2 regions of the Sporofaciens sp. JLR.KK001 genome follow, and region 2 is predicted to be linked to the other one. Evidence: a T-box and tRNA genes for the amino acid it is inferred to sense, from the RefSeq annotation. Region 2 holds a T-box; the other holds one or more tRNA genes.
What was found. The T-box of region 2 lies ahead of VSQ62_RS03360 (valine--tRNA ligase). A T-box ahead of a tRNA ligase gene usually reads a tRNA of that ligase, here a tRNA-Val.
Positions count from the first base shown of each region.

Region 1: it encodes a tRNA-Val, which carries the amino acid that the T-box ahead of VSQ62_RS03360 (valine--tRNA ligase) is inferred to sense. The anticodon was not compared.

Region 1 covers NZ_JAYMNO010000001.1:3,469,450-3,485,894, forward strand. The annotation lists gene VSQ62_RS17760 (IS1380 family transposase) at 184-1,566, shown strand; gene VSQ62_RS17765 (hypothetical protein) at 1,939-2,427, shown strand; gene VSQ62_RS17770 (IS110 family RNA-guided transposase) at 2,541-4,121, opposite strand; gene VSQ62_RS17775 (helix-turn-helix transcriptional regulator) at 4,554-5,234, shown strand; gene VSQ62_RS17780 (hypothetical protein) at 5,436-5,693, opposite strand; gene VSQ62_RS17785 (sensor histidine kinase) at 5,711-6,796, opposite strand; partial or broken gene VSQ62_RS17790 (winged helix-turn-helix domain-containing protein) at 6,783-7,201, opposite strand; tRNA gene VSQ62_RS17795 (tRNA-Leu) at 7,470-7,553, opposite strand; gene VSQ62_RS17800 (DUF5662 family protein) at 7,629-8,177, opposite strand; gene VSQ62_RS17805 (LysR family transcriptional regulator) at 8,310-9,188, shown strand; gene VSQ62_RS17810 (sensor histidine kinase) at 9,263-11,335, opposite strand; gene VSQ62_RS17815 (response regulator transcription factor) at 11,307-12,023, opposite strand; gene VSQ62_RS17820 (DedA family protein) at 12,088-12,597, opposite strand; gene VSQ62_RS17825 (GNAT family N-acetyltransferase) at 12,776-13,777, opposite strand; gene ispF (2-C-methyl-D-erythritol 2,4-cyclodiphosphate synthase) at 13,797-14,366, opposite strand; tRNA gene VSQ62_RS17835 (tRNA-Met) at 14,548-14,621, opposite strand; tRNA gene VSQ62_RS17840 (tRNA-Val) at 14,654-14,726, opposite strand; gene VSQ62_RS17845 (hypothetical protein) at 14,994-15,242, shown strand; gene gdhA (NADP-specific glutamate dehydrogenase) at 15,299-16,445, opposite strand, start outside.
Region 2 covers NZ_JAYMNO010000001.1:624,807-641,251, reverse strand. The annotation lists gene VSQ62_RS03430 (Na/Pi cotransporter family protein) at 178-1,815, opposite strand; gene spoVAE (stage V sporulation protein AE) at 1,928-2,284, opposite strand; gene VSQ62_RS03420 (stage V sporulation protein AD) at 2,337-3,341, opposite strand; gene VSQ62_RS03415 (SpoVA/SpoVAEb family sporulation membrane protein) at 3,363-3,824, opposite strand; gene VSQ62_RS03410 (stage V sporulation protein AB) at 3,842-4,255, opposite strand; gene VSQ62_RS03405 (stage V sporulation protein AA) at 4,218-4,886, opposite strand; gene VSQ62_RS03400 (hypothetical protein) at 4,911-5,078, opposite strand; gene VSQ62_RS03395 (SigF/SigG family RNA polymerase sporulation sigma factor) at 5,152-5,865, opposite strand; gene spoIIAB (anti-sigma F factor) at 5,844-6,299, opposite strand; gene spoIIAA (anti-sigma F factor antagonist) at 6,300-6,611, opposite strand; gene VSQ62_RS03380 (tetratricopeptide repeat protein) at 6,778-8,163, opposite strand; gene VSQ62_RS03375 (hypothetical protein) at 8,182-8,316, opposite strand; gene VSQ62_RS03370 (bifunctional folylpolyglutamate synthase/dihydrofolate synthase) at 8,309-9,682, opposite strand; gene VSQ62_RS03365 (LTA synthase family protein) at 9,687-11,891, opposite strand; gene VSQ62_RS03360 (valine--tRNA ligase) at 11,938-14,592, opposite strand; T-box leader at 14,676-14,950, opposite strand; gene VSQ62_RS03355 (tetratricopeptide repeat protein) at 15,038-16,445, opposite strand, start outside.

The DNA.
Region 1 (16,445 bases), 2.8 Mb from region 2:
AACTTCGTTTAAAGTAATACTTTGGCATGCTTCTAAAATTCAATATCTTGATATATATCGGCTAAGATATGGTGCTCACCGAATAGGTGGATAATTATTGCCTTTTTTCCGCTGTCGGTGTATAATGATATCATCATCTTATACACACGGAGGCCAACTAAAATGAGCATGAAAGAACATGTTATGTTTGCATATAACACCATAAAGTATACATTCAGCAATTCCAGGATTACACCCTATGGCGGTCTGCTGATTCCAGGACAGATGTTAAAAGCTGTTGATTTTGACACGAAAATTGACAAATATTCTTCGCCATCCAAGGAATATAAGAACAGTGATGTACTAAAGGCCATGCTTATCGGTATACTCTGTGGGAACGCTGACTTCGAATCCATCCATGAAACCGATGATGACCCTGAGTTTTTCTGCAATGCTTTCCATATGCGCCATATCCCATCGGAGCCAACCATGCGGCAGCGTATGGACGAAATCGGCGCCAGTATGCAGGGTGCGCTGCGTCAGATCAATGTGGATCTGTTCAAAAAGTTTGGCGTGGAACCGTCTGCATTGGAAAATGGCTATATACCAATCGACATCGACGTGAGCCCTTTCCTTGATGAGAAATGCAATAAGGAAGGCATTTCGAGAACTTATAAAAAGAAGGATGGCTATGCGCCTATCTTCGCCTACATTGGGACAGAAGGATACCTTATTGCATGCGAACTACGGGAGGGAAAACAGCACTGCCAGAAAGGGACACCAAACTTTCTGGTCGAAGTATTAAAACTTGCCCGTCAGATTACGGACAAACCACTCTTGATTCGTCTCGACTCCGGAAACGATTCTGCGGATAATATCGGCATTTTCATGGAAGAGTGTTTCCGGGGGGACAGGGTGCATTTCATCATTAAGCGCAACATCCGCAAGGAGAATCCGCAGGAGTGGCTGGACAAAGTAGGCGGTGTATGCACAAATGTAAAGTCTTCACGGGAAGGGAAAAAGGAATACATTGGGCAGACATTCCGGGACGTATCTTATAATGTACCTGATGCCAGTTCAAAATCCGGCCATAGCAGGAAGACCGTTGGAATCCGAACCATTTACGATATAACAGAGCGTGCCTGTGACCATGATGGGCAGTACTATATCAGCCCTAAAATTGACTGTGATATGTACTCCGTCAATGTAGATTTTTCGGACGAAGACATCATAGAGCTTTACCATAAACATGGAGAAATGGAACAGTACCACAGTGAAATCAAGACGGACTTATGTGCAGAGCAGTTTCCATCTGGAAAGTTCGAAACAAACGAACTTGTCCTGGAACTGATCCAGCTGGCCTACAATCTCCTGCGGATGATTGGACAGGCATCACTTAGGATCAGCGATATCCCCATGAAAAGACCCGTAAACCGCCGGAGGCTACGCACGGTAGTTGAACGGATCATCATGACCCCCGGGGTTGTGACAAAGCATGCAAGGCAGGTGAGACTTGATCTGGGGCGGAGTAATCCCTGGAGGAACGCAGCTTCACAAATAAGCAGGATATTCCAAGCTGCAAAATAAACGAAAGATATCCTACATTTTCCTTGCCATTGGAATGGTTCAATGAGCCTTAGTTAAGGTATGGCAATTTTAGAGAAATTTTACCTAAGTGGCTGGATAGTAGTTTGATTCAAAGTGTATGATTATCGAAAACAATATTTTATTGGCATGAAATTGGTACAAAGAGTGCCTCATATTTCTTATTTACCGATTTCATTTTATTTTTAGGTTAGGTTCACGGATTCAGGATTGTATTTTATACAATACAAAGTTTTCTAAACAGAGACAATTTCCAGTAGTTTTTGGATTATTTTTATATATCATTGAAGTAACCTGAAATTTATGCAATAATTTATAAAAATAGTACAATTCATGAAAAAGGAGATTCCTTTTATGGAACAGATTATCAAAGATTTTGTAAAAGAAATGTTTGCCATATCAAAAATCCCGCACCATGAGTTTGCGGCTCCCTGCAGTAACTATGAATGGTTAGATTTTGGGTTTCGCACAAAGATTCTGGGAATCAGTAATTCCCGTCTAAACCCACTGCTAAACCGGCGGTTCATGGAATTACCTTCCCATACCATTCTTTACTGTACGGATATCTTTCAGTTTCATTATATCTTCATGCGGAATCCCGATTCGGATCATATTTATTGTATCGGACCGGTGATCTATGAACGAACCGGCGCTTCTTTTTATGACGAACTCTTTGATTCCCTGCATATTCCAAAAGAACTGTGGGAACCGATACGCAGCCACTATTCGAATGTAAAATATATTCCTTATCTGGGAATGTTAGATGATTTCACTTCTTTATGCGCCAATCGTATCTTCGGCAAAGGAAACTATACGATCCGTCATAAGTATGAATGCTTCTAGCGGTTTGTGACGTAGAAAAGGGTATAAGAAGCAAACCTTCCGAAATTCTGTTTTTGTAGACAGACTTGGAAGATTACAGAAAATATAGTATAATCAGTTACAGCAATCTATTTTCAAGCTGTAGCTGGCGCAGGTTGAGTGGAAGACTGACTTTTCGTCTGTGGGGACTTTGGAGGTCTCCCTCGCCTTTTTGCAGGTTTCTGTTCTGTGGGTGTTGCCGCGGTCTTGGATTTAGGTTGCTTTTTCTGTGGGCTTTTTTTCGGTTTGTCGGTTTTAGCTCCCTCCCCAGCCTGACTCGCCTGTGAACACTGCGTCTCAACCGTGCGGATTGTTTCCGGATCGACTCCATGCTCCCCAAGGAATTCGATGATGTTTGTAAGATTCAGCTCTTTTTGAGATTGTTTGCGTGTTACAACCTGTTCATAGTCAATAGGTGCAAAGTCTTTATCATCCCTTATCATGTGGTAGATTGCCACAAGCATTTTCCTTGCGATGGCAATGATGGCCTTTTTATGGCCCCGGCGTTTTTTGAGCGTCAAATATTTATAATAGAAATAGGGATGCTTTTTAGTGCTTTTGATGGCGGCGAGGGCACATTGCACCATGAGTGGCTTTAGATAATGGCCGCCCTTTCCAATTTTGGTGGTTTTCTTCTTCCCCGCACTTGAATTATTTGCGGGGGAAAGCCCCGCCCAGGAAGCAAGGGAATCGCTGTTCCGCCATACGGACATGTCAGCCCCAATCTCGCCAAGGATATAGAGGGCAGACTCCTCGGATATCCCGATCATGGTGACCAGGTGGCGGATGACCTTGCTGTATTTCAAACGGTAATAGGAAAGCTTCTCGTCAATCATGTCGATACATTTGTTCAGATCATCCATATGTGTTTGGATGACCTCAAGTTTGTCTCGCTGGGCACCAATGAATTCATAACCATGGATGCTGTCAAGGATCTCTTCCGTGGAAGCCTTGACGCCGTGCCGCACAAAACTGAGGATTTTTTCATCGCTCACTTCATCCGGGTCTGTATGGATCAGGTATGACATAATGTCGCTGGCCGATTTACCGAATGGGTCCGTAAAGACAGAGTCAAGGCGCACTTTCGAGATTGTCATGGAATTCTGGAACCGGTTTTTTTCAGAAGTCCGGATATATGTGAGTTTTAACCGGTAACGGCATAATTCACGCAGATCCCGGATGTCTGCCGGCGGGATAAAAGAAGCAACGACCAGATCCATGCGGAAGAGATTGGCGATGTGGATTGCGTCACGGAAATCCGTCTTTTTGCCCTTGGCCTGCTTCACATACTTTGGATGGGTTAGGATAGGCTTTAACCCATTGTGCTCCAGGATGTCGTAGACAGGGATCCAGTATTTCCCGGTTGATTCCATGCAGACATCCTGGACGCCATAGGAAGCGAACCATTCCGCCATCAGGCGGATGTCGCTGTTCGAAGCGGTGAACTGCCTGACATAAAAGACAGCGCTTAGGGATTCCCCGTCCGTGACACAGGCAGCCGCCATCAGGACAGATTTGTGCACATCGACAGCCCCGCAGACTGGGCGTTTGATGTCATTCGATGGTGATGTGATGACGCGCGTTCCATCATCAAGGGTTACGTTCTTCAGGCCATCGGAGGTGTAACGCCCCTCATCACAGGCCCGGAGTTTTGAGTGTTTATTAGAAGATGCCATAATACAAACCTCCATTCATGTTTGGGAGCAGAGCTGAAGGTGGTAACGGCATTGACTGCCATCCCTGCGGGAAACCATGCATATACACTGGTTATATTCATAAGTATCCGGGCTTGAAAGCGCCAATCGTTTGTGCAAAAGGGAAGGCTGCAACTTATAAAGATTCGGCTTCTGGGACTCCAGATGTTATGACGTGCTCTGTAGTATACCGATACCAGAACCAGTATAAAACAATAAAAGGAGAAACAGAAGCCCTCAAAAAGAATATATTTGCGTGACCGACATTCATCATCGTTTGTGCCGGGGCGCATACCAAAGAAAAACAAGAAGAAAAGCCGGGACGCGCCCCTGCATAATCACAAAGATGAAAAAGAATTTCCTGACTGGTCTTGGATTTACCAAAACTATCTTCGGGTTCCGGATGAACCCTATATGAATATCCGTCACATTGAAGACCGATACGAAACAGAAAACGCCCTAATGAAGGCAGTCAGTTCCGGCAATGAAGCCCTGGCGGTTGAATGCGCCAACCATTTTTTCTCTTACCGTATTCCCCAGAGGCTTTCTAATCATCTTCGGGATGACCGGGACTTATGCATCACTTTGAATACTATTTTACGAAAATCTGCCGAACATGCCGGCGTCCACCCTATCCATATTGACAGCTTCTCTAATGGCAATATTCAACAGATCGAGAGACTTGCAAGCGCGGAACAGCTTCTTCTCTTCCTGATTAAAATGGTCAAAGGATATTGTCGGCTTGTGGCAAAATATAACTTAAAAGATTATTCGCTGCCGATCCAGAAAGCTATCACTTACATCAGCACAGACCTGACTGCTGATCTAAGCCTGAAATCATTAGCAAATCAGGTAAATGTTAATGCAAGCTATCTCTCCACTCTTTTTAAGAAAGAAGTTGGCGTTCCGCTTACAGAATATGTAAATCGTAACCGAATCGAATATTCAAAAACGCTGCTTTCAGACACTGACCTTGCGATAAAGACAATCGCCATATACTCCGGGATTCCAGATATCCAGTATTTCACCCGGATGTTTAAGCGTATCACAGGAATGACGCCGAAGGCCTATCGGACACAAAGCTGCCGAAATTAAATTGTTCCGTGAAAAATCCCATGAATGATTTGCCGCCGTCCTGCCTTCCATGGCATGCGGCCGACCAAAAAAGTTGCTGCATATTCTATGACAAATAGTTTGGCTAAGCTCGCAGGCACTTTTGACTCGTTCTCACTTTTTGAAACAAATATTTCGTCATCAGAACAGTTGACCTCTCTGAAATTTTCCGGTTGTAATATCTTAATCTGCGTAATTTGCCTGGATACATTCCACAAATCCAGACGGATCGCCCAATTTGGCTTTATCAATATTGTTGCGAAGATAGCTGCGTGTGGCGTCATCACAGCGATCTGTTCCCATATAAGGCATATCAAATGCTTTTGCCAGTTCTTCTAAAGCTTTTGCCGCCCTCTCGGAGTCTGTATTGTAAGTATCGAGCCATTCTTTCATCCAGGTATATTCCCAGAGATTAGACGCTCTCGTGTCGCCATATCCCACCTGATCTTACAATTTTCCTACGACAGCGGCAAAATGATTGAAAACTTGATCTGTTCCTCTTGACTCTCTGCAACGATCGTACCATTATGAAGTTCAACGATCTGCTTTGCAATCGCCAGGCCTAATCCAGCTCCGCCGCTGCCTGTGCTTCTCGCTGCGTCAAGCCGATAAAACTGCTCGAAAATCCTGTTTAATTTTTCTTCCGGCAGGGTATCGCTGTGGTTACAAAAAATAATGCTGACCGTATCTTCCTGACATTGTGCGCTGATCGTAATTTCCGTATTTTCAAAACTGTAGATAACGGCATTTCTCAAAAGGTTATCAAGAACACGCTGGATCTTGTCTGCGTCACACCGAAGCATTATATCATCAGCGGCACAAAGATTGCATTGCAGATTTTTTTCATTAAGCATAGGTTTAAATTCATATAGAAGCTGCTCAAGCAGGCGGGTCAGATTGATTTTTGTGTATTGCAATGTAATATTGGATATATTAAAGCGTGTAATCTCGAAAAACTCATTGATTAAATCTTCTAACCGTTCCGCCTTATCAAGAGAGATGGAAAGATACTTTTTCCGGAGTTCCTCTGAAATTTGCGATTCGTCACGCAGTAAAGTCAGATACCCGATCACAGAAGAAAGAGGTGTTTTCAGATCATGCGCCAGATACATGATCAAGTCGTTTTTCCGCTGCTCATTTTCTTTTGCAAGTCGTGCATTGCCTTCTGCCTCCTGTTTTAACTGATTGATGTTGGCAGCTATTTCGCCCAGCTCCGGGGACAGTTCAATATAACTGACAGTCTGATCGAACAGTTTTCCGGTTGCAGCCTGTAATTCATATACATAGGCAACTACTTTTTTCAAAAGCCGGTATGTCAGAACTATAATGCAGACTCCCCACATAATTACAGCCACTATATAAAGGTACACTGTCCGGTAATACAGGTAATAGTGCAAAACATACCTGCGGAGGAATTCCTCTGCCATAATCCCCAGAAGAAAGGTACTGCCAAAAGTAAGCACGGAGCAGGCCGCACATTGAATCACATATCCCCTAAACAAGGTGGAGAGCAGATAATTTTTATCTTTTTTATTCAATTTCATATCCTACTCCCCAAACAGTTTTAATGAACTTCGGATTCTTTGGAGGCTCATTTAATTTTTCGCGAATCCGCCCAATATGCGCCATGACTGTATTGTTGCTGTTGCGGAAATATTTTTCTTTCCACACGGCTTCAAATAATTCCTCTGAATCAACAACTTTGCCCTGATGTCCGCATAGCACTTATGGCTGGTTCTGTTTATCAGCAATCCTCTGATGTCATACTCGTCTTTTTCTTCAGGCTGGCTCAAATTCGGATTGTTATAATTCTGATAACGCCTTAACTGTGTTTTTACTCTTGCCGCAACCTCTAAAGGATTAAACGGTTTCGTTATATAATCGTCTGCATCGATCGTAAGTCCCATAATCTTATCGCTGTCCTCGATCTTTGCCTCGTCCATCGGAACAAGCTGCCCGACCTGTCCGGCAATCATAGCAGCTGCATCATCCATCGAAAGCGGCTCCTGCTGGTGGTCTTTCATGGCTTCCTGCATAGTCTGGAACATAGCGGCAGTAATGGTTTGAGAATTTGCACATCTACTGTACCCGTCACAAGCCCTCTGACTGCACTCTCGGATGGATTTATTGAAAAGTGTAACCGGCTGTAACCAATTATTTCAGTAACAAAAATGGGGAAACCTCAATAAAATTGAGGTTTCCCACACTTTTAACCACTGCGGAAGATGGGACTTGAACCCACACAGCTCGAAAGCTACAAGATCCTTAGTCTTGCTCGTCTGCCAGTTCCGACACTTCCGCAAGTGACGTATCAACCGTCCGAAGATTATAATACTACAGAACGCCTTACATGTCAACAAAAATATTCATATTTATTCAATATTTTTTCAGCTTTTTCAAGATCTTATGCCGGATATAAGAAAACGTCTTCTCCTCACCTTCTCTTGCCAACATTTTAAGCAGATGATGCAGAAGCTTCGCCGTGTCTGGGTGCACCATCGGTCCAAGCCTTGCCGCTCCCTTCTCGTAATATTCAAGAGGACTGCCGTCATTATAGCTGCTTCCCTGGTAAGTCTTACACGCGGCAATACGGTCCATGAACATCTCAACCACATACTTCACCGGCATCTTCATACCGATGATCCCCTGCTTGGAATCCACGCTGTAATCAAGCCAATATTCGTAATGATGCCTGTTCCTCCCCTTGTGATGCAGCCAGGCGGCAGAATATCCCTTGATCTCCCGCTCCGCATTATTAGGGCTTCTGGTTCCCTGGTAATACTTACATCCAATCAGGAACTCAGAAGGCATATATTTTGACAGATCATGACAGATCCCCTGCCGATACAGACCTACCTTAAAACATCCCTCCCTGACCAGTCTCCTGTGATGATTGATTGTCTTGAAATGTTGCCACGCTTTCATATCTTCCCGCATCTCCTTAACTTTGGAACTATTATATCATAGATTTTCACTAATTAAAAACAAATAATCAATAGATTTTCTTCAAGGTTCATGATAATATATGGTCAGACAAATGAAGAAAGGAGAGCTCCTATGAATCTTTATCATCTCAGGTATTTTGTGACACTGGCGCACCTAGAGCATTACACGAAGGCAGCCGAGATTCTGGCCATTACTCAACCTAGCCTAAGCCATGCAATCTCCTCTCTTGAAAAAGAACTGGGAGTCAAATTATTCGAAAAGGATGGACGCAATGTAGCTCTGACCAAATGCGGCCAGGCATTCCTGACAGACGTAGAACAGTCTCTTGAGATGCTGGATTCCAGCGTAAATAAGCTTAAGTTGACCGGACTGGGAGAAGGACGCATTGATATCGCCATGCTCCGCAATTTAAGCTCCACCGTCCCTAAGTTTGTAAAGGATTTTCTGGATTCTAACCCCAATAAGGACGTTCATTTTCACTTTCACACCTCTACCGGCTTAACCCCGGACATTGTCAAAGGTTTGAAAGAACGGCAGTATGATATCGCCTTCTGTTCCATGATGGATAATGAACCTCTTATTGAGTTTACCCCGATTTCCCGCCAGGAATTAGTGCTGATCGTCCCAAAGGGACATCCTTTGGAATACCGGGATTCCATCGACCTTCATGAAACGCTGTCCTACCCGCAGGTCATTTTCTCTAAGCAGAGCAGCTTAAGACCCGTGATAGACAGATTATTCGAAATGTGCGGCGGATACCCTCAGAGCGAATATGCCCTGGAAGAAGACCAGGCCATTGCCGGCCTTGTCAGCGAAGGATTTGGGATCGCAGTAGTCCCGCGGATGCCGATCCTTGACTATATGCCCGTCAAGACGATTGAGATCGCAAAACCAGGCTGGGAGAGGATCTTCTATATGGCGACCCTGAAGAATGTGTATCAGGCGCCCGTGGTCCAGAATTTTAAGACATTTGTGACAGAACATATTTAGAACACAACAGGGGTTTTTACACCCCTGTTATTTTTTATGAACCAATATACTTTCCTGTCAGACCGCAGGGTGTACTAAAACCTTACCTCTGCTTTGAACAGATCTGCCTCTGTCTCAATCTTGAATTTCCCGCGCTGCAGCTCCACGAAGCTCTTCACGATCGCAAGACCAAGCCCGGACCCTTCGGTATTCCTGGATGCGTCTCCCCGTACAAACCGCTCCGTGAGCTCCTCCGGGTTGAAATCAAGCTCCGACGCCGACACATTCTTCATCCTGACCACAGCCTCCCCGTCTTCTTCCAGGATCTCTATATATACCCGCGTATGAGGCATCGCATACTTGATCACATTGACGAGCAGATTCTCGAACACCCGGTAGGTCTTCTGGCTGTCAAGCCTCGCCACGATCTTATCCTCGGGATAGGTACAGCGGAAATCCAGGTCCGCTCCCGCAATCTTATCCTCCAGTTCAAGCTTCACCTGCTTGAACAGATTCACCACATCCACATCCACAATGTTCAGAGTCACGTTCTTGCTGCTTGCCTTGCTGACCTCGAAGAGATCCTCAATCAGCACCTTAAGCCGCAGCGATTTCCTCTCAAGAACCTCGATATAGTCTCTCTGCTTCTCCTCGTCCTTCTCATCCTTCAGAAGGTTCACATACGTGATGATCGCCGTAAGAGGGGTCTTCAGGTCATGGGATACATTCGTGATCAGCTCCGTCTTCATCCGCTGGCTCTTCACCTCTTCGTCCACCGCCTTCTTGAATCCCGTCTGGATCTTCTGGATCTCCTGCTTAAACGGGCTGAATATCCCCAGATCCTCAGTGATCTCTATATCCAGATTCCCCTTCGCGATCTCGCCGGTCGCTTTAAGAAGCACCGCATATTTCTCTTGCAGATCGGTAAAATACTTCCGAAGCAGCCAGAACAGTACCCCTGAATAGACCGCCAATGCAAAGATCCCGCCGATCCACATGGTACAGATCAGCGCAAGAACAATAAAATTCACCGCTACGATCTTGAAGATCGTCTGATTATTCCTCTCGCTTAAATCAATCCGGTCTATGAAATGATAACATTTACCGGCCCACTTCTTCGTCTTCCCGACCGCATACTGCCACGCCCGCCGGATATACTTCCAATACCGGACGCACAGCAGCCGTTCCTTCATATAAGCTCTGGCTCCCATCGTATACACCTGCCTTAGACATGTCGCCGCCCAGAACGTCACGGCAAATACAACCACCCATATCAGGAAATCAATGATATCCGGTGTTCCCCCTGCCCGTTCTGCGATCCACCACAGATTCTCTCCAAGGATTCCTGCCATGGCAAGAAATACGATCACCACCACTTCAAACGGTACCTTAAGAAATGTTCTCTCTTCCAACTGCCAGACAGGAAGCATCGGGAGTACCCATGCAAGAACCGCCGTCATCAATACCAGGATGATCACAAGATTTATCATAGAATCCGCCGCATCATATCCCGTATACCAGTTATTATCAATATAAGCCTGCAGATTTTCTCCCGTCATTCCGTAGATATAGGTCCGGTTCTTCGGCTGCTCCAGACGGATCGTCTCCCACTCCTCTGTCTCTTCATCGTATCTTTCCATTTCCCAGTTCGAATCATCATATCTGCTGATCACTTCCCGGAATGCAACACTTTGTTCTGTCTTGTATTCTCCTTCCCTGATCCGAACATCGATTTCACCATATTTGTCATAGGAGATCACCATCCCAAGCGCAAAGGAAGACAGATTGTTCTCCCCCACCGTCCGCTCGGAATCCGCCGTACTCTTGGCCACGTCATTCCCATCCTCATCCTTGACACGGTAATCAAGAAACGGATAGATCCTCTCATAGGCCGACATTCTACCGCTATTCTGCTGCAGGATCTCCTTCACCGCTTCCGGGTCGCGGTCCCTTCCGTTCTCCGTATTGTAGAGAATGTATCCCGCATCCAGGAACGTCTCCAGGAACTCCTCCGATACAACGGCTGAATGATCGGAATTCTCCGCGACCGCCTCCGCATTCACATACCAGTTCCAATACTGCCCCATGATTATGAATACCGGAATCACGATCGTCAGAACGATCAATACGATTGTCAGTTTACGGTTGCTTTTCAATTTTGTAACCAACACCCCACACCACCTTTAAATATTTTGGATCCTTTGGATTGATCTCTATCTTCTCCCGGATATTTCTCACATGTACCATGATCGTATCCGTATTCACCGCCCGCTCGTTCCACACCCGCTCATAGATCTCTTCCGCCGAGAAGACTCTTCCAGGGTTCTTCATCAGAAGCAGCAGGATCTTATACTCGATCGGTGTAAGCTTCACCGGCTCCCCGTCGACGAATGCCTCCACAGAGTCCTCATTGATCTCCAATCCGCCGATGGTATGAACATTCTCACCCTTGTCCCTGCCGCCTAATTTCTCCAGGAACTTGCGGTATCTCCTCATCTGAGAGTTCACCCTTGCCAGAAGTTCCATCGGGGTAAATGGCTTCGTCACATAATCATCAGCGCCCATGTTAAGCCCCAGGATCTTATCCACCTCTTCTGATTTTGCCGACAGGAAGATCACAGGGAAATCATGCTTCTCCCTAAGCTTGATGGTCATCTGTATCCCGTCCATCTTAGGCATCATCACATCCACGATTGCCAGGTGGATCTCCTCCTTCTCAATGACCGCAAGTCCCTCGATCCCGTCTGCCGCCTGGAATACCTCGTACCCCTGGCTCCTCAGATAGATCTCCACACCTTCGCGTATCTCCTTGTCGTCCTCTACGATTAATACATGATTGATCTGATTCGTCTCCATCGCTGCTCCATTTCCTTTCTCTGACTGATTCGTATTATATTCACGGCCGATGGAATCTGCCGCATCATGCGAATATCCTCCACACCGTGTCCCCCATCATATATCCTGCCCCGATAAATACCGTGTTCCAGACCAGTACCCCTAAGGCAGAGCTTAAAGTATATCTCCCAAACTCCATAGAGATCATTCCCGCCGGAATCGAGATCAGCGTCCGTATCATCGGAACCAGCTTTCCTAAGAATACTCCCACAGCACCCCGTCTTCTAAGCGCCTCTAAGTTCTTCTCGATCAACTCCTTCTGTCTAGGAAATTTCCTGACATAGAACCGGAAGAACGCGTCGCCTCCAAGCCTTCCAAGGAAATACAAGATCCAGCTTCCAAGAAGTCCCGCCGCTACGGAAAGCAGCATCACCATCGGGAAACTGATCGCGCCCTTTGCCGCCCAGATTCCCGCCAGCGGCATGATCACACCCGCCGGGAAACCCGGAAGATTCATATACTCCAGCAGGACGATCACAAATACGAATATCGCTCCGTATTGTGTGAAATATTGGGTAAGTACCTGAACTGACATAGCTGCATCTCCTCCTTTGTTTCTTGATGTAATCATCATACCCAAAAAATCTTAAGAGAGTTGCCATGAAAATCTAAAGATATTCTAAAGATACGTTTAAGATAAGTTTGGGACGTAGCAAACTACCCATTTACTACGTCCCAAACTGCAAAATATAGTGTACCCAAACGTACTCTCATCACACGGTCTCATTCAGGCAGATCTTCGACAGCGGAATGATCTTCCCAAGCTCTTCTCTCAGCCTGTCTGTCATCAGGACGCCTTCTTCCAGGCATACCTCCTCCACCGTCTTCGCGCCAAATACAAGGCTTGCCAACGCTGCTATGCTGATCGTCCCTTCCGAGTTCTCTTCTTTCCCGTCCATCAGCATCACTCCAGAATATTCCGTCCCTGTGATCACGATACAGCGGTTATTCTCTTCGATCAGCGGATCCGTCACACAGAAGCAGGCCCCCGCAAGGGAACGAAGGGACAGGGACATCAGCATCCTTCTGACATCCACGATCCTCACCATGATCTTCGGTATCCCGTCCTCTTCCTCCCCCGGGTAATATCCCCGGCAGTCTATGATCTCATCATCTCTTCGGTATACCTTAAGCTTCCCTCCGTCACTGTCATATTCCCGGATCAGCCTCATATAATACGCCTCGTCCCGAACAGCGAATACCTGGCAGCTTCCAGACAGCTCCCGGTTAGCAGCCTCAGCCAATCCTTTGCAGTCTGCCGCGGCTGCATCCGTAATGCTGATCCCCGGTATCGCCTCGTCCTCCTTCCGATAGAACTTCCGATCCTGTTCATAGACCGTCCGGAAGTCAAAGGGCTGATAGATACGCTCGGACGCCGGCATCAGGAACGTGAATGCCTCTCCCGCCTCATACATATCCTTAAGTGATCTCTTCAAAAGCGCTGCCATATACCCCCGCTTGCGGTATTCTTCCTGTGTCGCGACAGCAACGATATAATTCACATCCTTCACGCTTCCATTGACCCAAATCCTATACGGATTCAGATGGAGCATGGCGCGGATTCCTTCGTCCTCCTCTACGGCATAGATCTGGTTATCCTTCGTCTTCTCACTATAATAATACTCCACAAAAGACACACTGTCCTCGCTGAAGACTTCCTCATACAGGGATCTGGTATCTCTATGCTCTTTCTGCTCAAGTTTTCTTACATCCAATGCCTCTTATCCCCTCTTCTTATCCTCTCGTCTCTTCCTCTCCGGCTATTCTATGCGGGCATCCGCCGCATCCCTCACATCTGCCTTCCTCCGGCCCCGCCGCATAGCTGTAATTCGCGATCGTATGCAGGCAAGCGACCGCCTGTGCCGAGATCCCTTCCCCGGTTCCGGTGAATCCAAGTCCTTCCTCGGTCGTCGCCTTAATATTCACCTGACCGATCTCCAGATGCAGAGTCTCGGCTATATTGGCACGCATCAGCTCAATATGCGGCGCCATCTTCGGTCTCTGGGCAATGATCGTGGCGTCAATATTCCCGATGACATAGAGCTCCTTTTCGATCAATTCTCCTACATGCTCCAACAATCTGATACTGGAAATGCCCTTATACGCAGGATCCGTATCCGGGAAATGCTTTCCGATATCTCCAAGCGCCGCCGCCCCAAGCAGCGCATCCATAATGGCATGCAGAAGCACATCCGCATCCGAATGTCCCAGAAGCCCTCTCTCATAGGGGATCTTCACGCCTCCAAGAATCAGGTCCCTGTCTTCCACCAACCGGTGAACGTCATATCCCATTCCAATTCTCATGAAACATTCTCTCCTTTCCGTTCTCATTTACGCTTATTGTTGACCGACTTTTCGCTGTCTATGCGAGTCAATCATTCCATGATCTCCATTATAAAGGATTTCATATTTTTTGTATATAGTACATCCGCGCATCTGAAAAAAAGCAAAAGAAAAAGCCTGTATAAACAGACTCTTTTGAAAGTAGCGGGAACTGGATTTGAACCAGCGACACCACGGGTATGAACCGTGTGCTCTAGCCAACTGAGCTATCCCGCCATATTCAATTAAACAACAATTATTGTTGTTAATGGGACCTATAGGGCTCGAACCTATGACCCTCTGCTTGTAAGGCAGATGCTCTCCCAGCTGAGCTAAGATCCCATGTTTGCGAAGCTCTTATCTCGAACCTGCTTTGCTATTATACTATTAGAATACATATTTTGTCAACACCTTTTTACAATTTTTTCAATCTTTTTTTATCACATTTTATTGAATAAAAAAACCGGCAATTGATGCCTTATTTTGACCGAAAAATAATGTAATTTTTAATAAAAATTGCCTCGAAACTCTTTACTCTTGCGCCAAGGAATGATATCTTTATTATAAGCAAAAAATTAAAACTACATTATATTATGGAGGTTGTTTATTATGGCAAGAAGAAAGGTAGAAGAAAAGAATTATCCTGAATTAATTGAAGCAGCAGAGGAGAGAATCACATCATTATCTGCCGAATTAAAACAAGAAAAAGCGAACCTGAAGCAACTGAAAAAAGACCAGATCCGTTACGAAGCAATGGTTGAAAAGCAACAGAAACAAGCCGAGATCCAGAAGGCCGCCGAGCTGCTCGTTGCTTCCGGAAAAAGCTTAGAAGAGATCGAAGAATTTTTGGCAAATTAGTAATCATATAATATAGCCTGCCATGAGACGTATAAGCTCAAGGCAGGCTTATTTTTCTATACGATCCCCTGTGCCGTCATAGCGTCTACAACCTTCTCAAATCCGGCAATATTAGCCCCGACAACATAATTGCCCTTCGCACCGTAACGCTCTGCTGCATCCACCATATTATGGCAGATATTGACCATGATTCCCTTAAGCTTCGCGTCCACTTCCTCGAAGGTCCAGCTCAAACGCTCGCTGTTCTGTGACATCTCAAGCGCAGATGTAGCAACACCGCCTGCATTCGCCGCTTTACCAGGTGCAAAGATAACGCCGTGCTGCTGCAGGTACTCGGTTGCCTCCAGCGTAGTAGGCATATTCGCGCCCTCCGCTACGATCGTGCAGCCATTCTCTACAAGCATCTTCGCGTCTTCAATATGGAGCTCATTCTGCGTCGCACATGGAAGCGCTACGTCTACTTTCACAGACCATACTCCGCGTCCCTCATGATACTCGGAATTCGGACGATATTTCTTATACTCGGTAAGCCTTGCACGGTTCACTTCTTTGATCTCCTTAAGCGCCGCCACGTCGATTCCTTCCGGATCATAGACCCATCCGGTAGAATCACTGGCCGTCACTACCTTCGCGCCTAACTGCTGCGCCTTCTGTGTCGCGTAGATCGCAACATTACCGGAACCAGAGATCGCGACCGTCTTGCCGGCAAGCTCCTTGCCGTTGATCTTCAGAAGCTCTTCTGTCAGATATAACAGACCATATCCGGTTGCCTCTGTTCTTGCAAGGGAACCGCCGTAGCTTAAGCCCTTGCCTGTAAGTACACCCTCGTATACACCGCGGATCCTCTTATACTGGCCGAACATATAGCCGATCTCTCTGGCGCCCGTTCCGATATCACCTGCCGGAACGTCTGTATCCGCACCGATATATTTGCAGAGCTCTGTCATGAAGCTCTGGCAGAACGCCATAACTTCTCTGTCTGATTTGCCCTTCGGATCGAAGTCAGATCCGCCCTTTCCTCCGCCGATCGGAAGGCCGGTCAGAGAGTTCTTGAATATCTGTTCAAAACCAAGGAACTTGATGATTCCAAGATTCACAGACGGATGAAGGCGCAATCCTCCTTTGTATGGACCGATCGCACTGTTAAACTGTACACGGTAACCAGTATTCACCTGAACCTGACCGTTGTCATCCACCCACGGT
Region 2 (16,445 bases):
GCTGCTTTTTCCCATATAAAAGAGAAACCCATGGAATTTCAGACTTTTTCAAGCCCTACAAATCTCAGGGGTTCCTCTTTCAATTCTTCCCGGACGTTATATGCCGGCTTTAGCCGCCCGGCCAATGAGCGGTCATCAGTCAATATTTGTTTATAGGATTATAGTAAGCACAGAGCCTTACACTCCCTCCAACACTTCCTCCGCGATATTCCGCGCATGGTCAGAGATACGCTCCAGACACACCAGCGCATCCAGGAATACGATCCCAGCATCCGTAGTACACTGGTTTGCGGCCAGACGCTTGATATGCTTGCTCCGAAGGGAGATCTCAAGATCATCCGCCTGCGTCTCCTTCTCAATCACCTTCAGAGCCTTCTCCCTGCTCTGCTCTGTGAATGCCTCGCATGCGAACTTATAGCTGTCCGCACACACATCGAACATTTCCCGCAGATGTGCAGCTCCCGTCTCCGAGAAGGACACCTTCTTCTCATACATGGTCTCCGCGAACTCGGATATATTCTCGCAATAATCGCTGACACGCTCGATATCCGACACCATCTGCAGAAGATGCGCCACATCCTGATGCTCCTTCTCGCTGATTCGAAGCGAACCTAGCTTCACCGCATACTCGGTAATTCCGGCACTCAATTTGTCAACCGTATCCTCTTCCTCTTTCAAGAACTGGATATCCTCTTTCTTAAGAGTAAACAATACTCTCTTGGCCACCTCCAGAGATTCTTCTACGATCTCCGCCATACGGGCAACCTCTCTGACCGTTGACTGCAGTGCGATACCCGGCGTCTCTAAGATACGGTCATCCAAAAGCACAACACTTCTATCCTGCGCATCCTCGTCCACCCTGCCGATCTTCTTGGCAAGCTTGATGATCCACCCCGACAGCGGGAAGAGAACCACCGTTGTACCAATATTGAAGACCGTATGCACCATACTGATCTCTGTCTGGGAAATATAACCAAACCCGATCTCAGGATTCACAAACTCATAGTATATGATCGCCATAATACTGAAAATCGCGGTTCCGATGATATTGAACAGCAGATGCATCAAAGCAGCCGTCTTGGCATTCTTCTTCGCCCCAAGACTTGACAGGATCGCCGTCACACAGGTACCGATATTCTGACCCATGATGATATAGACTGCGGCGCTGAACGGGACCAGACCTGCCGCCGCAAGGCTCTGCAGAATACCGACAGACGCGGACGAACTCTGGATCACCGCCGTCACAACCGTACCGGCAAGGATTCCAAGCAGCGGATTATCCCCAAGCGTCACGAATATATTACAGAAGCTCTCGGACTCCTGCAGAGGCGAAACCGCAGAAGACATGGTCGTGATACCGATAAAGAGCAGACCGAATCCCACGATGATACTCGCAATCTCCTTGGAAGAGCGGCGCTTCCCTGTCAGCATAATGATCACGCCCAGCATAACGGCGATCGGCGCAAGCTTCGACGGGCTTAAGAACTTCGCCCACTCAACCGCAGACACCAGCCATCCGGTCACCGTCGTACCGATATTCGCTCCCATGATCACACCCATGGCCTGCGACAGATTCATGATTCCCGCATTGACAAAACCAACCACCATGACCGTCGTAGCAGACGAACTCTGGATCACCGCCGTGATCGCCGCCCCCAGCATTACCCCCATCAGCTTATTCTTAGTCAGAACCTCTAACAGGGACTTCATCTTGTTCCCGGCCGCATTCTCCAACCCCTGAGCCATAATCTGCATACCATAGATGAACATTCCCAGTCCACCCGCAAATGGTATGATAATATCCAAGTAATTCATTACTTCCTCCTAATGTACATACTGAATCTTTTTAAACCCTACTTTTCTACAATACCATTTGCATACATAGAAAGCAACAAATATTTTTACCGGCGTGAATGGGAATCCATTTCTACTTCTTCATCTTCGGATCGAACATCAGCGAAGCCAGATAACTGAACACCAGCGCCGCGGAGATTCCCACCGCGCTCGCCTTGAATCCTCCCATGAAGATCCCGATAAATCCTTCCTTATCCACAGCCTCCTTCACACCCTTCCACAGCAGATTTCCGAATCCTGTAAGCGGCACGCTTGCGCCCGCCCCGGCAAAATCCTGAAACGGCTGATAGATGTGCAGCGCCCCGAGCACCGCGCCGCTGCATACCAGAAGAACCATCACACGCCCCGGCATCAGTTTCGTCCGATCAAGCAGGATCTGCACCAGCGCACAGATTACCCCTCCGATCCAAAATGCATTTATATAATCCATAGGCTATCTCCCTCTCCTTCACATTCTCGCACATAACTGTTACTGCCAGACATCAGCAATGCTCCAGCACGATACCGTGTGCGATACCAGGCACACTCGCGCCCTCATTATAACTCACTGTCGACATCAACGCCCCGGTCGGTACGAAAAGCACCCTCTTCCACTCCCCGCGTTCAACCTTCGGCAGAATATACGCAGACAGCGTCGTGGCCGCACAGCCGCAGCCGCTTCCGCCCGCGTGGGTGTCCTGCGTCATCTGGTCGAATATGGTCATCCCACAGTCCATATGGTTCTTCTTGATATCATATCCCTTGCCGCGCATCAGATCAAACAGGATACTCTGGCCGACATACCCCAGATCCCCGGTAATGATCCGGTTATAGTCCTCCGCCTTCCTTCCAAAATCCTCCAGATTACGGATAATCGTATCACAGGCTGCAGGAGCCATACAAGCGCCCATATTCTGGGAATCCTTAAGCCCATAGTCAACAATCTTGCCAACCGTCACACCTGTGATCCTCACATGGCTCCGTTTCGTCCCCACCAGGAACGCCCCGCTTCCGGTGACCGTCCACTGTGCGGACAACGGACGCTGGTTCGCATACCCCAGCGGGAAACGGAACTCCTTCTCCGCGCTTCCGAAATGACTCGACGTGACAGCAAGCATACACTCCCCATATCCTGCCGCCACACTCATAGAGGCCAGCGCAAGAGCCTCCCCAGATGTAGAACAGGCTCCAAACAGACCGAACAGCGGAATATTCAGCTCCGATACTCCCATAGAAGTAGCGACTCCCTGCCGCAGAAGATCCCCGCCGAACAGATACCTCACATCCTTCGCCTCCATATGCGCCTTCCCCATTGCAAGAAGGCATGCTTCCTTCTGCATGGTACTCTCTGCCTCTTCCCATGTATTTTCCCCGAACAGGTCTTCTTTCTCTACCATATCAAACATCTTCCCCAGAGGCCCCTCGCCCTCCTTCTTTCCCGCAACAGACGCACTGCTGACCAGGTAGGGAGACTCTTTAAAAGCAATACTCTGTAATCCCTTCGTCATCGTTTCCTTCCCTCCCTGTTTCTACGCGATGATACCGCTGACCTTAAGAAGCCAGTACCCGAATCCCAGCACCCAGCTTGTAAATATACCATACAGGATCACCGGCCCCGCAATCGTGAAGATCTTGCAGCCGATACCCATGACCTGCCCTTCCTTCTTATACTCGATCGCCGGCGCCGCAACCGAATTGGCAAACCCGGTGATCGGAACCAGTGTCCCTGCGCCTCCCCATTTGGCGATCCGCGGATAGATATTGAATCCTGTAAGGAGGACGCTGATGACCACCAGGATCATCGAAGTCCATCCCCCGCTCACATCCTTATCAAGTCCAAGCTTCTCACAAATATTCAGCACGGCTTGCCCGACCGTGCAGATCACGCCTCCCGCGATGAATGCCTTCCCCATATTCGCCGGAAGGTTATGCACCGGCGTCTTCTTCTTCACATAATTCTCATACGCCTGCTGCTGCCGTTCCTTATCCATATCCAGTTTCCTCCTTCTCAAAATCGATTAAAGAAAAATATAAATGCCCCGATCCCTTTCCCCAGTGCAACCCCAAGAATCAAGTATTGAATCCCCCGAAGCAGCTTGACCCTGCGGACGAAGATCGGGAACACATTCAGGATCTCCGCCAGCGCCATCGACCAGCATCCCACAAATATCCCGCCGAATAACCCGAATACCGGTGTAAGCCAAGCGCCGTAGGGAATCTGTATTCCATAGATGAAGAAAATATTTCCCAGGATACCGCCCAGCGCCACACTGTCCTCATACAGAAGGATATGCTCGCCGGTATGCGTCCGGTCCGCAAAATCCGATATCACCCCAAGTCCGCTGATGAACGAGAAGAGACCTCCCGCCACGACCATACCTGCGCTAAGTCCGATGACTGCCAGTAGAATTTGCACCCACATCCAGTTCCTTCTCCTTTCTGGAATACGTCTCGATCAGGGTGGACTGAATGTCGTTCTCATACAGACGCATCTCGACTTCCATCGGCGTTGGGTCCACCGAGAACTTCTTCTTTCCGAAATGATTGAAGAATGTAAGAATCCCTATAACCAGTCCGATACAATAAGTCAGCTCCAGGATGGTGAACCCATCCGATTTATTTCCCGTAAGCAGTTCATAGATCTGGGAAAACATTTTCGTAGTATCAACATCGTTATTAAATGCCATAATAGAGAAGGCGGCTCCGATAAAACTGATCACCACCACCACCGCGGCCTTCATATAATGTACTGCTCCCTCGGCCGTCTGCTGCTCCTCATAAGTCACGATAAAGTCCGTCTCCCCCATATTCTGTACGTCGATATTCGGATATTGCTCATGAATACACTGGATCACCCGCAATATCGACACTGCCGTGCGGTTCTGATGCTTCTTATCCGTATGATGGAACTTAAGCAGCTTCAATGTATTCAGCTTCGGAACCATATTGGGGTTGGAACATTCTATCTTAAGAACATCCCCAAGCGTGACCTCCGGTTTCGTGACCTCCACATTCCTGTCCGCTTTGATATATACAGTCTCACTTCCTGCCATACTTGTCCTCTTCTTTCCTTAATCTTATGCCTGTTCGCCGCCTCGAAGCGTTATATAATGCCGCACAAGCGTCCCCTCATCCATTGTACTGCGCGTCCTCACATCATTAAAATAATAGGCAAACCCAACGATCACCGCCGCCATTACCACACAGATCAGGCATACCCTGAGTTTTTTTCTTGCATCATCCATACTTTCCACCTTCTTTATTCCTTTTGCGGATTAGTATGGATGGTTATCAAGAAAAATATACATGGTATGCCTGTTATATTCGTTCGCGAAGATTTTTTAATATTTTTTTCTCCATCCTCGACACCTGGACCTGGGAAATACCCAGAGCCGCGCCTACCTGCGTCTGTGTCTGGTTTGCGAAATACCTCAGATAGATCAGACGCCGTTCTTCTTTATTAAGATAAGCCAGAAGCTGCTTAAGAAGCATATGGTTAAGGATCTGTTCCTCCTCCCCCTCCGTCTTCTGAAGCTTATCCATCAGCCGGATCTCCTGCCCTTCCTTCTGGTAAATGGGCTTGTGCAGCGATTCGATATCGCCGCTGGCGTCCAAAGCCTGCGACAGTTCTTCCCTCTCCACGCCCAGCTCCTCGGCGATCTCCGAGACAGTCGGATCTCTGCCCCATTTCTCCTGGAGCCTTTCCTGGCAGAGATATGCCTTATAAGCCAGTTCCTTAAGCGAACGGCTGACCTTGATCATCCCGTCGTCCCTTAAGAATCTCTTGATCTCCCCCGATATCATCGGAACCGCATAAGTCGAGAATTTCACGTCATAAGACATATCGAATTTGTCGATCGCCTTCAGAAGCCCGATATTGCCTACCTGGAACAAATCCTCCGCTTCCGCGCCCCGGTTATAGAATCTCTTAACGATACACCAGACCAGCCCCGTGTTCTCTTCCACCAACCGTGCCCTTGCTTCTTCATCCCCCTCGTGAGATCTCTGAATCAAAGCGATTGTGTGGTCCATAGTCTCCTTCCTTTTCCAATGGTTTTTTCCATCCGCACCGTCGTTCCCTTGCCTGGAGCCGAGAACACCTCCAGCCTGTCCATGAACGCCTCCATAAACGAGAATCCCATTCCCGACCGGTCAAGCTCCGGCTTCGTAGTAAAAAGCGGCTCCATTGCCTGCTTCACATCCTCGATTCCTCTGCCTGTATCCTCCACCTCCAGATACAAGGTCTTACCCTCCGTGCGGCACCGGATACAGATACTATGTACTTCATTCTCATATCCGTGAATGATCGCGTTCGTCACCGCTTCCGATACCGCTGTCTTTACATCCGAGACCTCTTCTACCGTAGGATTCAGGGATGTCATAAAGGCCGCCACCGTCACTCTTGCAAATGACTCATTGGATGAACGGCTGTCAAAGATTAACTGCATCTCATTGGTATGCTCCATCTACTCTTCCTCCTCATATATCTGCATGATTTTGGTCACTCCCGACATGGTCAATATCTTCCTCATTCTCTCATTCGCATGCACCGCACACATCTCTCCTCCCAGCAAATAGATACGCTTATAACGCCCCATGATCACTCCGATCCCCGAACTGTCCATGAAATTCGTCTCCTTAAAATCGAAGATCACATACCGGATATGATTATGCTCGATCAGGTGATCCGACTCCTTTCTGATCTCTTCCGCATTGTGATGATCCAGCTCATTGGGCAGGAATACCGTCAGGCAGTTCTCCTGTACCTGATATTTCATATACATCCTCCTTCTTGCGCCTGTTTTTACAGCAGGAGCGAAACCATTCCCCTGCCCGCCGTTTTCCCGGCCTCTTCCTACACATAACAAAAAGGATATGCCTCTCACGCATATCCTCTTCTTTCGTAATTTATAACCTTTTGCCCTGCTTCCAAACAGCCGGATTTTATTCCGTATCGTCTCCTTCGCTGCCGGCAGCGTCCCCTTCGTCTTCCTCTGGCGCGGTATCGCTGTTCCTTGCCTTCAGCGCATCCTTGGCCTCTTCTGCCGCCTCCGTATCCGGATAACTCTCCACAAGCTTCTGGTATTTGAGGTTGGCCTGCTCATTATTGCCGCTCTTCTCATAGGACTGCGCAAGAAGCAGCAGTGCGGCCCCATCGCTGTAACCTTCGTTCATCTGCATTACCTGCTCCAGGTTCGAGATCGCGGTCTCATAATTGGCGACCTGATAGTTCTCCCGCGAGGTGCTGTATAAGGAAGAACACATCCTTGGATACAACTCTGCGGTGATCTCATCATAATCTTCCCGCCCGATCGTTCCAAGCGAATTCGGATTCACCTTCAGAAGCTCCTCCACCATGGCGGCATCGCTCATATCTTCCGCCCGATAATGGGACGCGACCGATATCACGATCTCGTAGCTTTCCTGCGTTGATGCCGCCGTTGCCTGCACGTTCTCTGTCTCTTCACTGGTCGACCGGTATTCCTCCAGTTCCTTCTTGAGCGCGCTGATCTGAGCCGTCTGCGTGGCGATCTGGTCGCTGAATTTCACCGTCTGTTCATTCACCTCATCCTGACGCGACGCATTGATGGCAGGCATGATCAGAAACCACATCACCGCAACCCCCACCACCGTTCCAAGCACGATATTAAGAATGGTATGAAGCCCTGCGTTGTCCTTAATACTGTTGGATACCGGCTGGATGATCGTCTCATTGCCAAGATTATAGGTGATCGTATGCTTGTCCTTCTTCTCCTTCTCCTTGATCTTGACATTCCTGGATCTGCGGATCTGATTCAGTTCATGCATGCAGCGCAAAGTAAACTCATCCGTAGTATCCAGCTTGTACGCTGTACGGATCGACTGCCTCGCATACGCATACTGCTCCGTATGCATATAGATCAGGGCCAGGAGCTGATGAGCCTTCACAAATGTCGGATGCACAGTCACAGCCTTCTTAAGCTGGATGATCGCCAGGTCTTCTCCGTTCTGCCAGCAGTATTCCAGAGATTGATTGTATTTCTTCACGGCCTGATTGATCGCTTCCAGCTCTCCTGTTGTCTCACGGACCTTCTGGATATAATAATTGGCAATGTTGTCATGCGACTGGAAGTTCTTGCTGAGGATCCACTCCACCAACGCCTCGACCACATCTCCGCGTCCGTAGTATACAAGTCCCAGCAGGTTCCTTGCCGCAATATTCGCTCTATTATATTGTAAACTCTTCTTCAAAGACGTGATTGCGCCGGACAGATCCCGAATCTTCGCTTTCTTCAATCCGTCGTTATACCAGTGCATGGACTGGTAGGAAAGCTTCTGTGTATACTCCATATACGATCCTCTACTCTTCTACTTCGCCTGTTCCATCATCTCCCGGAGGATGTCCGTCATATCTGTCAGATCCTCCTGATAGACTGCATTCTCTATATCCTCAACCTCCAGGCTTGGCTGGAATTTCTTGAGTTCCTCTTCATAATCAAGCATGCCGACCGCTCCTTCCTATATGCTTCTTAATCATCCCCGCAAGATACAGGGAACCCAGACAGTAGATATCTCCGTCTTCCCCGCGCTCTTCCTCCGCGGCGCGTAATGCTTCCGCAAGTCCGTCCCTCCTTAAGACCTTCCCCGCGGTATGCTGCCGGAATACCCGCTCAAGCTCTGCCGCCGGAACTCTCCTTGCATCATCTACTTCCGTGACCACATATGCTTTTGCCTTCAGATTCCTGCACAGATATTCAATCATCTGCCCGTACTTCTTGTCACTGACTGCCGAGAAGAGGATCACCGGACCTTCTCCCCTGTCGGCTCCAAGCACCTTCATACTTTCCACAAATGCCTCGATCGCCCCGGGATTATGCGCACCGTCTATGTACAGATGCGAAGCCGCCTCTTCCATCCGCCCTTCCCAGCGGACAGACGCCAGCGCTTCCTGCCACCGTTCACCGTGAATCTCTTCTTCTCTCAAGAGATACTCTGCCGCCTCCAGCGCGATCTCAGCGTTCATCGCCTGATAGCATCCGCAGATCGGAACCCTTACGTTCATAACATCTTTATCATACGCATTCGTCCGCGAAAAAGCAATATATTTCCGGGTAACTTCTTGGATTTCGAACGCATTTTTCGATATTTCTCTACAGGGCGCCCCCCTTTCAAGCGCCGTACTTCGGATCACCTCAGACGCCTCCCGGCTGCTCCCGTCATAGAATACAGGCACCCCCGGCTTAATGATCCCCGCCTTCTCCGCGGCAATCTGCCGGATGGTATCTCCCAGGATCTCCGTATGGTCCAGGCTAATAGAAGTAATGACCGTAAGACACGGATGCTCCGCCGAATTCGTCGCGTCAAGCCTCCCTCCAAGTCCTGTCTCCAGGATGATATATTCCACATCCATCCCGGCAAATGCTTCCATCCCCATGCCGAATAAGAATTCAAAATATGACGGATGTTCGATCCCGTCCTCTTCCATCTGCCTGACAACAGCCATCACCTTCGCGAATACCGCAAGAAACGTCTCATCATCAACGGGGACATTGTTCCTCCTGATCCGTTCATTGACGGTTACCAGATGCGGGGACGTGAAGAAGCCCACGCTCTTGCCTTCCGCCATAAGGACCGCCTGCAGGTACGCGCACACAGATCCCTTCCCGTTGGTTCCTGCCACATGGATGATCTTACGGTCAAACGCCGGATTCCCAAGCCTCCTTAAGAATTCCTTCGTGTGCTCAAGCGTATGCTTCTTCGTGAACCTGGGTATCTCTTCAATATAGGCCGCAGCCTCCTCATACGACAGGAAGCCCGGATGATCCGGGCATTCGAAAATATCCTGGCTGTGTGTATATGAATCCGCCATCCTTCTATCCTTCCTCGTCCAACTGCTCTACCCAGGACTTGGTCTTGTCTGTCGCCGTTCCTTCCTGAACAACCAGCTCCTTATCCTGATAGAGATATTCGTCTGACTTACGAAATGTTGTATTACTTGATCCCATCTGACTTACCACGATCACATCATCCTCATAAAGCTCCGTCTCCGGCAGATCGATCCTGGTATTATTAAGAAATGTGCTCTTCTGCTTCTCACCGTTGACAAATACCTTGCTTGACTTGGTAAAATTCTCTCCGTACAGGCTATAACCCTCTCCGAGATGCGGAATGACGTTCTGAAGCGTCACATCCCTCACTCCCATCACCATATGCCCTTCCGTGATCGGAGGCTTCCCGTCATATACATACTGGTCGCCGTACAGGATATCGTACTGCAATAGCTCCAGGTCCGCCAGATAATTCTTGGTCTTCCTTCTCTCCTGATGGTAATTGAACACCGTACCCGAATGGATGTCCAGACGGTCCAGCACATCCGACATGATCTGATAAGACGGGATGTTGCGGTCTTCCTTCTTAAGTCCGATATTGTCCCATATCACATAATTCGTATTATACAGATAACGGCTCTTCAAGTCCTCCGCCTTTAAGCCCATAGTCGGAAGATGATCTCCGTAGAACACGACCACCGAAGGCTCTCCCCGGTCCTCCAGGGCCTTCACCAGGTTCCCCGCAAACTGATCCATCTCATAGACCTGATTCACATAATACTCCCACTTGTTCTTAGCCGCCTCATCCTCGATCCCCTCCACCAGAATCTTCGGATTCTCGATCACCCTCTCCTCAGGATAGTCGCCGTGACCCTGAACGCTGATGCCGAATACAAAATCCTGCTGCTTAGTGGAATCCATTGCATCCATGATATGCTGGATCAGAATATCATCCTTGGCCCATCCATTTTCCGTCATCTGAAGAATATTCATGAACTCCTTACTGGTATAGCTGTCAAATCCGATATTGTTGAACACCCTTGCCCGGCTGTAGAAATTCCCGCCGTTATTATGGAGCGCATGCGCCCCGTATCCAAGCTTCGTAAGCGCAGTCGCCGCGCTCTCACTGACCTGGTTCTTGAGCACCGTCTTATACGGATACTCCCCTGGCCCGAAATAACGCAGATTCATACCGGTCAGCACCTCGAACTCCGTATTGGCCGTTCCCGCGCCGATAGAAGGCACCTTGAAATATCCGGATGAATACTGGTCATACATGGCATGGAGATTCGGACATGCATCCTCTGAGGTCGTGAAGAATTCCGCCTCCTCCACATCAAAATACGACTCAAGCTGTATAAATATAATATTCGGCAGCTCATCCTCGCCGCGCCCCGTCTCATTCCTGGTGATCTCCCGGTCATTACTGATCTCAACGATCGTCTTCTCATTATAATCATTTGGTTCCGTGATCCCGGTGTTAAACACACTGGCCATAAAACAGTACGGAAGCCCATAATCCTCATATGCAAACGCGATATTTCCGAAATACGTGGACACGATCCGCTTCTCCACAGCCAGGTCTGACATTACCCCGTAGATTGCAAACCAGACAACAACTCCCGCAAGCGCCCACAGGCGGCGCACCTTACCGTCATACTGGCCGCCCCGCCTCCACATGGAGATAACCCAGATCACAACAGCCCCGATCCCAACGGCAAGCCCTACCAGCTCGATCCCGTTGAAATAATTATTGATCAGCGTCAGTCCGTCCTTTGCGACCTTAAAATCCTGGGCGTTAAAAGGCGTAACCCTCTTCATCAGCATATAACCGTTCGCCACGCCAAGCGTCAGCCAGAGGACACTGATGATGATCCGGACAAACATCCTGCGCCTGACCAGATATACGACAGAAAACGTGACAAAGATCATAAAAGCATTATACAGGAACACCAATGGTGTCCCTGTCATATAATTCCATGCCTCGATCGCAGAATGCCTGGAGATCGCTTCTATTACAAAGTTGATCATACACGCCAGGACTGCATGAAGCAGCAGCGAGATCTGGTTCATAAACCGATATACCGGTTTCATCTTCCTGGCAAATGCACTGTTCTTTCTCTCCTCAAGAATCCTCGCCCGTCTCTCGCGCTTTGCCGTCCAGTACGCTTTCACATCTTCCTTTTTCAAGTTTTTTAATTTGTGAACTGCCCCTTTTACATCAGGCTTCCTGATCTGAATCTTCTTCATAATATCCCCTTATGCTCTGTAACCAATCTGCTTTGCAATTCCCGTCTTACTTCTTCGCTTTCAATCCATCTAACCTTTCGCTTACCTGTTCCTTCATCTGTCTGTATTTCTCAAGCTTCTCGCGTTCTTCCTGAACCTTGTCTTTTGGCGCCTTGCTGACGAACTTCTCATTCTTAAGCATTCCTTCTGCACGCGCGATCTCCTTGGATAGCCTCGTCTCTTCCTTGGTCAGACGTTCGATCTCCTGATCGAAATCAATCAACTCCTCAAGCGGAACGTATACGGTCGCATCCGGTACTACGATAGACACGGCGTCCTCCGCGATACCCGCCTTATCATTCTGGATAATGAATTCATTGGCTGCCGCCATCATCACCGCCGAATTGCTTAAGAATGAAAGCCCCGTGCATAACTGCTGGTCCTCACAAACCACATATACGGTCGCCTTGCGGGAATTCGGGACATTCATCTCCGCGCGTACATTACGCACGCCGCGGATGATCTCCTTGAAGTGCTCCACGATATTCTCCGCCATCGGGAAATGATGCTTTTCCTCATATACCGGCCATCTGGACATCATCAGTGACTCTTCCTCCGGCACCAGCTTACTGTAGATCTCCTCCGTGACAAACGGCATATACGGATGCAGAAGCTTCAGGGAATCCTTAAGGACCTCCCTTAAGGTCCACAGCGCATCGTTGGCGCTCTCGGCATCCTCATCCGCATGATAGATCCGGTACTTGGCAAGCTCGATATACCAGTCGCAGAACTCGTCCCACAGGAAATCATAGATCTTGGACAACGCGATGCCAAGCTCGAACTTATCCATGTTCTCGGTTACTTCTTTCACAAGATTATTACACTTGGAGATAATCCATCTGTCTCCCGGACGGAGCTTGAAGTCCTCCGGCTTCTTAAGCTCCTTATCCCCAAGGTTCATCATGATAAATCTTGACGCATTCCACACCTTGTTGGCGAAATTCCGGCTTGCCTCCACTCTCTCGTTATAGAAACGCATGTCATTGCCGGGTGCATTGCCTGTCATCAGCGTCATACGCAGGGCGTCCGCACCGTACTGATCGATGATCTCCAGCGGGTCGATTCCATTGCCAAGGGACTTGCTCATCTTACGTCCCAGGGAATCCCGCACAAGGCCGTGGATGAATACCGTGTGGAACGGTGATTTCCCTGTGTGCTCGTATCCTGAGAATACCATACGGATCACCCAGAAGAAGATGATATCATACCCTGTCACCAATACGTCCGTCGGATAGAAGTAATCCAGATCCTCCGTATGCTCCGGCCACCCAAGCGTTGAGAACGGCCACAGCGCGGAAGAAAACCAGGTATCCAATGTATCCTCATCCTGTGTAAAATGCGTACATCCGCATTTCGGACATTTGTCCGGTACGCTCTTGGCTACCACAACCTCGCCGCACTCGTCACAGTAATACGCCGGGATCCGATGCCCCCACCAGATCTGCCTGGAGATACACCAGTCGCGGATATTCTCAAGCCAGTGTAGATAGATCTTGTCGAATCTCTCAGGCACAAACCTTAATTCTCCGTTCTTGACAGCCTCAATCGCCGGCTTCGCCAGTTCTTCCATCCGCACAAACCACTGCTGCTTTATAAGCGGCTCTACCGTCGTGTGGCACCTGTCATGGGTTCCTACATTATGAGAGTGCGGAACCACCTTCACAAGATAACCCTGCTCCTCCAGATCCTTTACGATCGCCTTCCTCGCCTCATAACGCTCCATCCCGGCGTATCTGCCGCCCTCTTTGTTGATGGTCGCGTCGTCGTTCATAATATTGATCTCAGGCAGGTCATGACGCTTCCCGACTTCGAAATCATTTGGGTCATGGGCCGGCGTGATCTTAACCGCACCGGTTCCGAATTCCTTGTCTACATAATAATCTGCCACGATCGGAATCTCTCTGTTCACAAGCGGCAGAAGCGCTTTCTTTCCTATGATATCCTTGTATCTGTCGTCGTCCGGATGTACGGCAATGGCGGTATCTCCAAGCATCGTCTCCGGACGGGTTGTCGCAATCTCAAGGAACTGATCTGCTCCCACGATCGGATACTTGATATGCCAGAAGAATCCGTCCTGCTCCTCATGCTCAACCTCCGCATCAGACAGGGAAGTCTTACATACCGGACACCAGTTGATGATCCTGGAACCCTTATAGATATATCCCTTCTCATAGAGCCTGATAAATACTTCCTCTACCGCCTTCGAGCATCCTTCATCCATAGTGAACCGTTCTCTGTCCCAGTCACAGGATACTCCCAGCTTCTCAAGCTGCTTCTCGATGGTCCCCGCATACTCTTCCTTCCACTGCCAGGTCCTCTCTAAGAACTTCTCACGTCCCAGCTCCTTCTTGTCGATTCCTTCATCCTTCAACTGGTTCGTTACCTTCACCTCTGTGGAGATGGCCGCGTGGTCGGTTCCTGGAACCCAAAGTGTATTATATCCCTGCATCCTCTTATAACGGATCAGAATATCCTGCATGGTATTATCCAGTGCATGCCCCATATGAAGCTTACCCGTGATATTCGGCGGCGGCATCACCGTGGTAAACGGCTTCCTGCTGCGGTCTACTTCCGCATGAAAATACTTATTCTCACACCATTTCTCATATAACTTCGGTTCAATCTCTTTCGGGTTATAGGTTGTTGCCAGATTCTCACTCATCTCGTCCTCCTTGTCTGTACTGTTATGTACCATGTACTCTTTTCTATACACTCAAGGGCGTTAAAAAAATCGCCCTTTACACCGTAAAGGGCGATCAGACATCTAATCGCGGTACCACCTTTATCTATTATATAGAAGAAACTTCCTTCTATATCTCTCCTCTTATTCTGTAACGGGAACGACTCCGGGACAACCTACTCCTATCGTTTCAATCATCCGGCTCCAAAGCTACCTTCCGCATCTCTGTCCTCAAGCGCCTTCCAGCCGTCAGGATCACAGATAACCCTTGCCGATTCCTGCGGGCAACTCTCTCTGTCAGGATGAAACAATGCGTACTCCTCTTCTTCAACGCCTTTATTTCTTGACTTTAAACAGGATTATAGACACCGGATAGTGGTTTGTCAAGGAGTTTAGGGAATTTTCAGAAAGTCTTAAGGAGTCCTGATTATAATTCATCCAATACCCCGCCTACCATCCTCCAATATGCCGCGCGCTCCTCATCGACCGGGATAATGCCGCCTTCGGCGTAAAGCTTGGCTAACTGGCGGGCAGCATAGCCTTCGTCCGTCTCGCTTGCCTTCTCGTACCACTCAATTCCTTTCTGGATGTCCTTCTTGACTCCGGTTCCGTTAAGATAGAACTCGGCAACCCGTGACTGTGCATAGGCATCCCCCTTTTCCGCCTGCTTAAGACTGCTCTTGAAATCTGCCTTCTCGCGCTTGATCTTCTGTTTCTCCTGGATTCCATTCAACAGCTCCATTGCCTCCTTGTGGCTCTTAGCCGCCGCCTTCTCTAACCACTGGACGCACAACTCTTCATTCTTCTTCACACCCTCGCCATAGTAATAGGCACAGGCAAGCTGATACTGCGCATCCACATGCTCCTTCTCCGCCGCCTTCTGGAAATACTCTGCCGCCTCCCTGGGGTAAGTATAGTATCCGTCGCCCTTCTGGCAATACATACCCATCTCATAATATCCGGAAGCAGTGCTTGGGTTACGGATCCCTGCATCAAACCGCTCCCTGGCATCCTGTATATCTCCGAGCACCTTCTCCACCAACCGCTCCGCCGACTCGTCGCCGAGCGCCGCCCTCTCTCCTAAGATCGCAAGACCCGCATCCACATCCTGTCTGCCTGCCAGGCCATAGATATACGCATCTGCCAGAGCGAACTGCCCCCTGGGATCTCCCGTAGCAGCCGCCTTCTTCACCCAGCTCATACTGAGCTGGAAATTCTGCTTCACCTGCTCTCCGTCCCTGTAGAACTGCATCATCCGAAGCATCGCCGGCACATACTCTTCCTTCGCAGACTCCCGGAACCAGCGAAGCGCCTGCTTCACATCCTTATCCGTCTGTTCGCCATTATAATACATCATGGCAAGGCGGTACATAGAAGCCCCATCTCCCTCTTCCGCAAGCTTAAGCGCCTGCTCATATGACTGCGCATCTGCCAAACCTGATCCTTCTGACTGTTCCGTCCCCGACAGGTCTTCCTGTCCAAACTGCACTTCGGATTCATCCAGATCGTCCGAACCATCAATATCCTCTATATCTTCTAAGTCCTCCAAATCTGTCAGATCCTCTAACTGAATAATCTCAATAGGAAGATGCTCCTCCTGCTCTGATTCTCCGCTCCCTTCCGTCACTTCAATCGCCGGAAAACCGCCCGTCTTCTCCGTCACCTCTATCGTTGTTTTGGCGCCTTCTGCCTGATTCTCCTCCATCCGTCCGCCTTCCGTCGCCTCTGCCGCCGCTCCGGCTCCTCCGGCGGACTCCGGTGTATCTGCATCCTCTGCAGCTCTTCTGCTTCTTACTAAGTCTTCATTGCCGTCCATACCGACTCTCTCTGTGATC